DNA from 2 places in the Micromonospora sp. NPDC049201 genome. Region 2 is predicted to be linked to the other one. Evidence: riboswitches for the same ligand, from Rfam matches in the RefSeq annotation. Region 2 holds a riboswitch; the other holds the start of a gene.
The links. A riboswitch is a leader RNA that binds a small molecule or an ion and turns the genes downstream of it on or off. The one in region 2 is predicted to bind S-adenosylmethionine.
Positions count from the first base shown of each region.

Region 1: another riboswitch for S-adenosylmethionine. It lies ahead of ACZ6O5_RS02040 (ABC transporter substrate-binding protein); the one in region 2 lies ahead of thrC (threonine synthase).

Region 1 covers NZ_JBVJHM010000001.1:521,523-526,342, forward strand. The annotation lists gene ACZ6O5_RS02025 (carbohydrate ABC transporter permease) at 1-440, shown strand, start outside; gene ACZ6O5_RS02030 (amino acid ABC transporter ATP-binding protein) at 441-1,184, opposite strand; gene ACZ6O5_RS02035 (amino acid ABC transporter permease) at 1,181-1,960, opposite strand; gene ACZ6O5_RS02040 (ABC transporter substrate-binding protein) at 1,991-2,854, opposite strand; SAM riboswitch class IV at 3,097-3,207, opposite strand; gene ACZ6O5_RS02045 (EVE domain-containing protein) at 3,315-3,755, shown strand; gene ACZ6O5_RS02050 (PadR family transcriptional regulator) at 3,795-4,358, shown strand; gene ACZ6O5_RS02055 (acyl-CoA dehydrogenase family protein) at 4,355-4,820, shown strand, end outside.
Region 2 covers NZ_JBVJHM010000002.1:443,103-447,922, forward strand. The annotation lists gene ACZ6O5_RS05890 (GNAT family N-acetyltransferase) at 1-326, opposite strand, end outside; gene thrC (threonine synthase) at 725-2,014, opposite strand; SAM riboswitch class I at 2,028-2,161, opposite strand; gene ACZ6O5_RS05900 (DUF4232 domain-containing protein) at 2,374-3,006, shown strand; gene ACZ6O5_RS05905 (DoxX family protein) at 3,240-3,692, opposite strand; gene ACZ6O5_RS05910 (hypothetical protein) at 3,907-4,275, shown strand; gene ACZ6O5_RS05915 (hypothetical protein) at 4,268-4,820, shown strand, end outside.

The DNA of each region.
Region 1 (4,820 bases), on a different contig from region 2:
TGCCGTCCGCGATCAGCGTGTTCAACCTGGTGGTGGTGCGCGGCTTCTTCCAGGGCATCCCGCAGGAACTGCTGGACAGCGCGCGCATCGACGGTGCCAGCGACTTCCGGACGCTGGGCCGCATCGTGCTGCCGTTGTCCCGCGCGGTGATCGCCGTGGTCGGTCTCTTCTACGCGGTCAGCTACTGGAACGTCTGGTTCGACGCGCTGCTGTTCATCGACCGCAACGACATGTACCCGATCCAGCGGGTGTTGCAGAGCTACCTGTTGGCCGGGCAGGCGCCGCACACCTCCGGCGCGGCCAGCGGGGTGACCATGCCGCCGACCGAGGCGATCAAGATGGCGGTGGTGGTGCTGACCGTCGCGCCGATCGTCGCGGTCTACCCGTTCATCCAGCGGCACTTCATCAAGGGGGTGCTGATCGGGGCCGTCAAGGGCTGATCAGAGCACCTGGGACAGGAACCGCCGCAACCGGGGGTGTTCGGGGGCCTCGAACACGGCGGCCGGCGGCCCGGCCTCCAACACCCTGCCGGCGTCCATGAACGCGACCGTGTCGGCGACGGTGCGGGCGAAGCCCATCTCGTGCGTGACCACCACCATGGTCATGCCGGCGGCGGCGAGGTCGGCCATCACCGCGAGCACGCCCTTGACCAGCTCCGGGTCCAGCGCCGAGGTGGCCTCGTCGAAGAGCATCACCTGCGGGCGCAGCGCGAGCGCGCGGGCGATGGCGACGCGTTGCTGCTGGCCGCCGGAGAGCTGCGCCGGCCGGGCGTCGGCCTTCGCGGCGAGCCCGACCAGGTCGAGCTGGGCGCGGGCCACCGCCTCCGCCTCGTCCCGGTCGAGCTCCTTCAGCTTCCGCAGCGCGAGCGTGACGTTGCGCAGCACGCTCAGGTGCGGGAACAGGTTGAACTGCTGGAACACCATGCCGACGCGTTGCCGCAGCGCGTCCGGGTCGTCGTGCAGCACGCTGCGCCCGTCCAACAGCACGTCGCCCCGGTCCGGCTCGATCAGCCGGTTGATCGTGCGCAGCAGCGTGGACTTTCCGGAGCCGGACGGTCCGATCACGCAGGCGGTGCCGCCCCGGGCCACGTCCAGGTCCGCGCCGCGCAGCACCCGGTGCGCGCCGAACGCCAGGTGCACGTCGCGGACGGCGAGGCTGACCGAGGTGGCGGTGCCGGTGGTCATCGCGGGTCCCTTCCGGTCGGGGTGACGCCGGCCGGCGTCAGGTCGGTGTCGGGCTCGGGTGGCGGGGCGGCCGGGCGGCCCTGGCGCAGCCGCCGGTCCAGCCAGTTGACCGCGTGCGTCAGCGGCACGGTCAGCAGTAGGTAGCACAGGCCGGCCAGCAGCAGCGCGGACTGGTTGCCGGTGTTCGCCGCGTAGTCCTGGCCGATCCGGAACAGCTCCCGCTGACTGGCCAGCAGGCCGAGGAAGTAGACCAGGCTGGAGTCCTTGATCAACGCGATGAGCTGGTTGACCCAGGCGGGCAGCACCCGGCGTACGCCCTGCGGGATGATCACCAGCCGCATCGACTCGGCCCAGGAGAAGCCGAGCGCCCGGGCGCCCTCCAACTGGGCGGCCTCCACGCTCAGGATGCCGGCCCGGAAGATCTCGCCGAGGTAGGCGGCGGCGATGAGCGACAGCGCCAGCACGCCCAGCGGGTAGGGGTTCGGCCCCCAGACCTCCATGCCCAGCGGCGCCAGGCCGACGCCGATGAGCAGGATGGTGGCCGCGGCCGGCAGGCCGCGGAACACGTCGGTGTAGACCCGGGCCGGCCACCGCAACCAGCGGGTACGCGAGATGCCGGCGACGGCCAGCAGCATGCCCAGCACCGAGCCGAGCAGGGCGGCGGAGGCGGCCAGGATCAGCGTGTTCGGCAGCCCGACGGTCAGCATCTCGGGCAGCGCCTCGCGCATCGACCCCCAGTCGAAGAACGTCTCCCAGAGGGTGCTCAGTGGATCCATGTCCGCTCCGTCCGTCCCGCTCGTGCCCGGTTACCGGTTCGCAGAGGCCACCGACGGCGACGGCACGGCGACCGATCCGCTGCCGGGGGTGAAGTCGGCCGGGATCGGCCGGCCCGGGTAGTACCGCTCCTGGAGGCGGCTCCAGGTGCCGTCGGCGATCACCTGGTCGAGGCCCTTGTCCAACGCCTCGCGCAGCCTGTCGTTGCCCTTCGCCACCGCGTACGCCGTCGGCGCGGGGCTGAGCTGCTTCGCCGCGACCTTGATCTTGCCGGTGCTGTCGGCCGCGGACTTGTCGCCGATCTCGGCCGGTGCGATCCAGGCGTCGGCGGTGCCGGCCTTGAGCTGGTTGACCGCGCCGTTGTAGTCGGGCACCCGCACCGGGTTCAGCTTCTCCCTCGTGGCGAAGTCGTCCTGCACGGTGCCCTGGACCACCACCACGCGCTTGCCGGCGAGCTGGTCGAAGCCGGTGATCGCGGAGCCGGCCGGCACGTCCAGGCCGAAGTAGCCGAAGTCGTAGCCGTTGCCGAAGTCGACGGTCTTCTTCCGCGCCTCGGTGACCGTGATCGAGGAGCTGCCCACGTCGAACTTGCGGTTGTCGACCTGGGCGAGCAGCGCGGAGAAGTCGGTGCCGACGAACTCCACCCTCAGACCGACCTTGCCGGCGACGGCCCGCAGCAGGTCGTTGTCGAAGCCGGTGAACTCGCCGTCCTTGAGGAAGACGTTCGGCGGGGCGTCGGTGAGCGTGCCGGCCCGGATCACGCCGGGTTGCAGCAGGCCGTACGGGTTGTCGGCCGCGTCGCCGGCCGATCCGCCGCAGGCGGTCAGCGCGGTGGCGGCGAGCACGGCGGCGGCGCCGAGCGCGGCGACGCGGGTCAGGGCGGTACGGATACGCACGATGTCTCTCCAGAGTGGACGGACACGCGGGACGCGTGCCGGTGCCGGCGCCGCCGGGCACGGCGGAGCCGGAAGGGTGGATCGGGGAAGGGTGGAGCGGTCGCTCAGCGCGCGTCGCGACAGCGGTCGCTGCACACCCGCATCAGGTCGACGTGGCGACGCCTGACCAGCGCGAGGCCGACCCGGATGGGGGGTGGTGCGAACATGGGTCTCCCTGGTCCGTCGGTGCTGACCTGGGTGCCAGGCCACGCTTGCGCCGGCTGCGGCCGGCGCCTGGTCCTCACCCGGAGCACCCCACCGTGGCGGAGGGTTGCCGGCCAGCGAGCCGGGGCTTGACGCTGGCGCTCATGACCTGCCGAAAGGCTAGCAGCACCGGTGCGCCGGTCGTCCAGCCGTTATGACCACCCTCACGGCCGTGCCTTACCGGGCGGCTCCGGCCGCCGGGACGCAGAATGGCCGGATGACCTCCCCGCGGGTGACCCTCGACGATCTCGGCGCCTGGCTGATCAAGGGCAACGCGGAGCAGACGGACCTGGCCGCCCGCTTCGCCGCCGATCCGCGGGTGGCCGGCTGGTGCGTGCGTCCCGGCTACCGGATCCGCCTGATGCGCGCCGGTCAGCCGGTGGTGTTCTGGGCCAGCGGCAGCCGGGGCCGACTCCGGTACGGCGTGTGGGGCCTGGGCCGGGTGGCCGGCGACCCGCGGCCGGGGGAGCCGGGCGGGCCGTGGACGCTGCCGCTGGACCTGACCGTCCTCGACGAGCCGCTGCGGGTGCGCCGTGCCGTGCTGCGCGCCGACCCCCGGCTGGCCGGCGCGGAGGTCTTCCGGCAGCCGCAGGCGGCGAACCCGTCCTACCTGACCGTCGCGCAGTTCGCCGCCGTGCGGGAGTACCTGCCGGACTAGCTCTTGCTATGCAACAAAGTGCATAGCAAGATGGCCGGCATGTCGCTGGAGCACGCCATCCTCGTCTCGCTGCTGGAGCAACCCGCCTCCGGCTACGAGCTGGCGCGTCGCTTCGACCGCTCGATCGGGCGCTTCTGGACCGCCACGCACCAGCAGATCTACCGGGTCCTCAAGCAGCTCGCCGAGGACGACCGGATCACCGGTGAGGAGATCGGTCAGGAGAGCCTGCCGGACAAGAAGCTCTGGTCGGTCACCCCGACCGGCCGGGCCGCGCTGGTCGGCTGGCTGCACGCCCCGGTGCGGCCGGAGGCGGTCCGGCACGAACTGGCCGTCAAGATCCGGGGCGCCGCGTTCGACGACGCGGCCGGGCGCGCGCTCCTGGTCGCCGAGGTCGAGCGCTACCGCGCCGACCACCAGACCGTCCTCGCCGGCTACCTGGCCGGCGAGCGCCGCGACTTCGGCTCCGCCGCACCCGACGCCCGGGCGGCGTTGCAGCACGTGGTGCTGCGCGGCGGCATCGCGTACGAGCGGATGGTGCTGGCCTGGCTGGACGACGTCCTGGCCACCCTCCGCGACCTCGACCCGGAAAGGCCCCCCGCGTGAGCGACCCGCTGCTGTTCCACCCGCACCACTACGCCCCCGCCGACCTCGACGAGACCTCGCGGCGGCTGCTGCGCGCCACCATCGACTGGTTCGAGACCCGGGGCAAGCGCGCCCTGGTCGACAGCTACCACGCCCGCGAGTGGTACGCCGACTTCCTCGACTTCGCCGCCCGGGAACGCCTCTTCGCCACGTTCCTCACCCCGTCCGCCGACGGCGGCGGCGACGCCGACAAGCGCTGGGACACCGCCCGCAACGCCGCGCTCAGCGAGATCCTCGGCTTCTACGGGCTCGGCTACTGGTACACCTGGCAGGTCACCGTGCTCGGCCTCGGGCCGGTGTGGCAGAGCGGCAACGCCGCCGCCCGGGCCCGCGCCGCCGAGCTGCTCGACCAGGGGCACGTGATGGCCTTCGGCCTCTCCGAGCGTCCGCACGGCGCCGACATCTACGCCACCGACATGCTGC
Region 2 (4,820 bases):
AGCCGTACGCCGTGCTCGTGCAGCACGCGCCCGATCCCGCGACGCCGGTGGGCCGGGTCGACCACCAGCTCGACGCTGGCGTTCTCGGTGTTCTCCAGCGTGTGCAGATGCAGCCGGAGCCAGCCGACCGGCTCGCCGTCGAGGCGGGCGACGAGCCACCGCCCGTCGATGCCGGGCATCGGGTGCCGCAGCAGCGCCTCGAACCGCCGCCGGCAGGTCGGCGGCAGGTCCGGCTCGTCGACGGCGCGGGCCGCTTCCGCGATCCGGTACGCCGCGTCGAGCGTCGGCAGGTCGGCCGCGTCGAGCGGGGTGACGGTCAGGCCCATGGCGGCGAGCCTGCCCCGGAAAAAGCGACAGGGCCAGCGGTTTTCCGCTGGCCCTGTCCTACGTTGGTCGGGAGGGACGTTCGCACAACGCCTCCGGCGTTGGGTCGCAAAACTTTGAAAAGTCTCCGGCGAATGCCCTCCCGCACCGAGCATCTTGCGCCGTCCGGTTCCTGCCGTCAAGTCCTGCGGTGACAGTTTTCCGACACGCGCCGCACATCCCCCGTCACCGCTGGTCGCCCGCGATCCCTCTCCCGGGCGAGCCCCCGCCCCCGCCGCACCAGGCCCCCGCCCGGCCCGGCGCGCGAGTTGACCAAGGAGTTTGCGTCGGGCGCAGCACTCCACGCCGACGCGAACTCCTTGGTCAACCTCGCGGGTGGGTGGGGTGGGGTGGGGGTGGGTCAGCCCAGGAGGCCGGCGTCGCGGGCGGCGCGGAGGCTGGGCTTGATGCGGTGGGTGGGGCCGGAGGCGGCGGCGACCGCGTCGAGCGTCTTGAGGCCCTCGCCGGTGTTGAAGATCACCGTCTCCGCGGTCGGGTCCAGCCGGCCCGACTCGACCAGCTTGCGCAGCACCGCCACCGTCACGCCGCCCGCCGTCTCGGCGAACACGCCGGTGGTGCGCGCCAGCAGCGTGATCCCGGCGCGGATCTCGTCGTCGTCGGCGTACTCCATCCAGCCGCCGGTGCGGCGGACCGCCTCCAGCGCGTAGACGCCGGCGGCCGGGTCGCCGATGTTGAGCGACTTGGCGATGCCGGTCGGCTTGACCGGGACGATGGTGTCGCGGTCGTCGTGCAGCGCGGTGGCGATCGGGTTGCAGCCGGCGGACTGCGCGCCGAACACCTTCCAGCCGCCGGCCGGCGCCTCGACCAGGCCGATCTCCACCAGCTCGGTGAACGCCTTGTCGATCTTGGTGAGCAGCTCGCCACTGGCCATCGGGATCACCACCTGGGCCGGGATCCGCCAGCCGAGCTGCTCGGCCACCTCGTAGCCGAGCGTCTTGGAGCCCTCGGCGTAGAAGGGCCGCACGTTCACGTTGACGAACGCGGTGTCCTCGAACTCGTCGGTCTCCACCAGCTCGCCGCAGAGCCGGTTCACGTCGTCGTACGAGCCGTCGATGGCGACCAGGTCACCACCGTAGACGGCGGTGGTGACCACCTTGCCCTGCTCCAGGTCGCTGGGGATGAAGACCACCGACGGCACACCGGCACGGGCCGCGTGCGCGGCGACCGAGTTGGCCAGGTTGCCGGTGGACGCGCAGGCGTAGCGGGTGAAACCGAGCGCCCGGGCGGCGGTCAGCGCCACCGACACCACCCGGTCCTTGAACGAGTGGGTGGGGTTGGCGCTGTCGTCCTTCACCCACAGCGACGCGGTGATGCCCAGCTCGGTGGCGAGGTGACCGGCGGCGACAAGCGGGGTCAGCCCCGGGTCGAGGGTGACCCGGGTGGCCGGGTCCTGACCGGCCGGGAGCAGAGCGGCGTAGCGCCAGATGCTGTTCGGGCCGGCCTCGATCTGCTCCCGGGTGACGGCGGCCAGGGCGGCGGTGTCGTAGTCGACCTCCAGCGGGCCGAAACACTCGTAGCAGGCGTGCTGGGCGGCCAGCGGGTAGCGCGCGGAACAGGCGCGACAGACCAGGGCGCGGGCCGGGCTGCGGGAGGTGTCGATGCCGGGGACGGCGGAGAGCGTCGACGTCATGTCGAGGAAATTCCTCTCATCTTTCCCCGCATCGCCGGGTGCGGCGGGGACGGAATTGGCACCTGCCCGCAGGGCGCTCGGCGTCGAGCGTGCGGGTGGTTGCCGGGGCGTCGTCGGGCCGTATCCCTCAGCCCCTCTGGATGAGGTATGCAGTTGTGCCGTCGATTCTATGCGCCGCCCACGGCCCCGCCACCCCGGGTCTCACGCAGTGGGCCGCCCCACCGGCCCCGCCTCCCACTCCTGACCTCGGTCGATCATGAAGTTGGCGGCGACAAAGCGGACGGTGGCCGCGGTCAACTTCATGATCGCCGGAAGGTGGTGGGCCACGGGCCGATCGGGTGGGGTGGGATGATCGCCGGATGCGACGGGTGGTTGGCCGGATCGGAGGGCTCGCGGGGGTTGCGCTGCTGGCGGCCTGCACCGCGACGCCGGCACCGGTCGACCCGCTGCCCGGGCCGCCGGACGCCGAGGTCACGCCGTCCCCCTCGGTGGCCTGCACCCCGGAGGGCATCCGGATCACCGAGCTGGGCGTGAGCGCCGCGATGGGGTTGCGGGCCATGGGCCTGGAACTGGTCAACTGCGGAACCCAGCCGTACGAGCTGCGCGGCTACCCGGCGGTCAGCCTGCGGGACGCCGACGGGGACGCGATCAAGGTCAGGATCATCCCCGGCGCGACGGGGATCACCTCCGGCTTCGACGCCCCACCGACAAAGCTCGTGCTGCGCCCCGGCGAACGGGCCGGCGCCGCGCTGCTCTGGCGCAACACGTTCACCGATCCGACCGTGGAGGCCACCGAGGGCGCTCAGCTCGACGTCGCGCCGGTGGCCGGCAGGCCGGCGTACGCGGTGGCGATGGACGGGACGATCGACCTCGGCAACACCGGCCGACTCGGGGTCAGCGCCTGGAAGCGCCGCGACGCCGACCCGACCACGGAACCGGTCACGCCGAGCGCCCCGCCCTCCCCGGTCGAGACGCCGGACAATCCGCTGTAGCCGGTCAGCCCGTCACTCGGCAGCGTCCGGCACGAACACACCCAACCCCTGGTGGCCGTACGACTCTCCGGTCTCGATCAGGATCGTGATGGCCTGCCGCACGGCAGTCGGTGCGTACCCGGGTCTGGTGTGACGCCCCGCTCCCCCGCTCCCGACGCTGCCGCTGACAGATCTTGGTACGGAACCGCCCTCGGAGGGGCACTCCCGTACCAAGATCTCGGGCGCGCGGCGGGTCAGGCCGGGACGGAGGCGCGGCGGGTCGCCGGGGTGAGGTCGGCGGGGGCCGCGCGGCGGCGGGAGATCAGGGCGTCGAGCGCCCAGGTGCCCGGGCCGAGCACCGCGACCAGCAGGAACGACCAGCAGAAGAGCGCGGCCAGTTCGCCGCCGTTCTTCATCGGCAGCAGGCCGTGCGGCTGGTGCACCACGAAGTACGCGTACGCCATCGAGCCGGAGGCGAGCAGCGCGGCGGGCCGGGTGACCAGGCCGACGAGCACGAGCACGCCGCAGACGAGCTGGATCAGCGCGGCCCACCAGCCGGGCCAGGTGCCGGCGGGAACCGCGCCGCCGGTGGCCGGGTTGCCGCCGAGTATTCCGAAGATCGACGCCGCGCCGTGGAGCAGGAAGAGAAAGCCGACGACGATGCGGAACAGGGAGAGCACGGGACCGTTCAACTGCGCCGGGACCATGGGAAACCTCCTGGGACGGGTGTGGGACGACGTCCAGGATGGCCGGCATAAACATTGAAGGTAATAAATTCCTTGCTGGCGGGACAATCTTGTGGGAACGCTCCCATGATATGGAAGTCGGGTAGCCGACAGGAAGACCTCGGACCGGTCGGAGTGTGGCGGCGGTGCACTAGCGTGCTCATTGCTCCCCAGTGGACCTTTCGGGAGGTGACCGGTGGGATCGGAGCGGGTCACGCTGGTGGCGGTGTGCGCCGAGGAGGCCGCACAGCCGCTGGTCGACACACTGACGGCGCGCGGGGTCGCGGCGCAGGCGTCCGGGCGGCGCAACCTCGACGGGGCCGCCGTCACGTCGTGGATGGTGGTCGCCGGGGTGGCGCTGAAGATGGCGCCGGACATCCTGCGCGCCCTGGCGGAGCTGGTCAAAGAGTTCCGCGTCGGTCGGGTGGAGGTGAACCTGGCCGAGCGCACCTTCGCCGTCGACAACCCAGGTCCGGCGGACATCGAGGAGCTGTTGCGCCAGTTCCGGGCCGCGACGGAGCTGCCGGCGGGCGACGACGCGGCGGACCGACCACCGGATGCTTGACGACACCGTCCTCGACCACGTCGTACGCTCGCAGGTGGGTGCCGCCGTCCGGACGTGGCGGCACGAGCGCGACGGTCACAGCCCGATGAACGTGGTGCTGGACGTGGTGGACGAGGTGATCGGCCACCCGTACGCGGTGTACTGGGTCGACGGCGACGTGCCGGAGATGTTCTCCCTGCCGGGCCTGGACCCGTCGGTCGTGCTGTTCAACACGCGGTACCTGGAAATGATCGCGCACCTGCAGGGGATCATGACCGCCGGCCACCTGTCTCCCGAGCTCCTGGCGGAGGTGGCCGAACAGGTCAGCCTGCGCATCGTCGCGGAGCTCGTGCTCCGGTACGGCGACCCGAGCCTGGCGTGTCACCTGCTGGTGGAGTCGCTGCCGGCCAGCACGAACTACTACCTGCCGGTGACACTAACGGATCTTGAGCATATGCCGATCGGCCACCACTACATGGCGGTGTGGTTCTATCCGCTGCTGCACGAACTCGGCCACGTTCACGCCACGCACCGTTCTACCGAGGAGCACGAGCTGACCGGCGGCG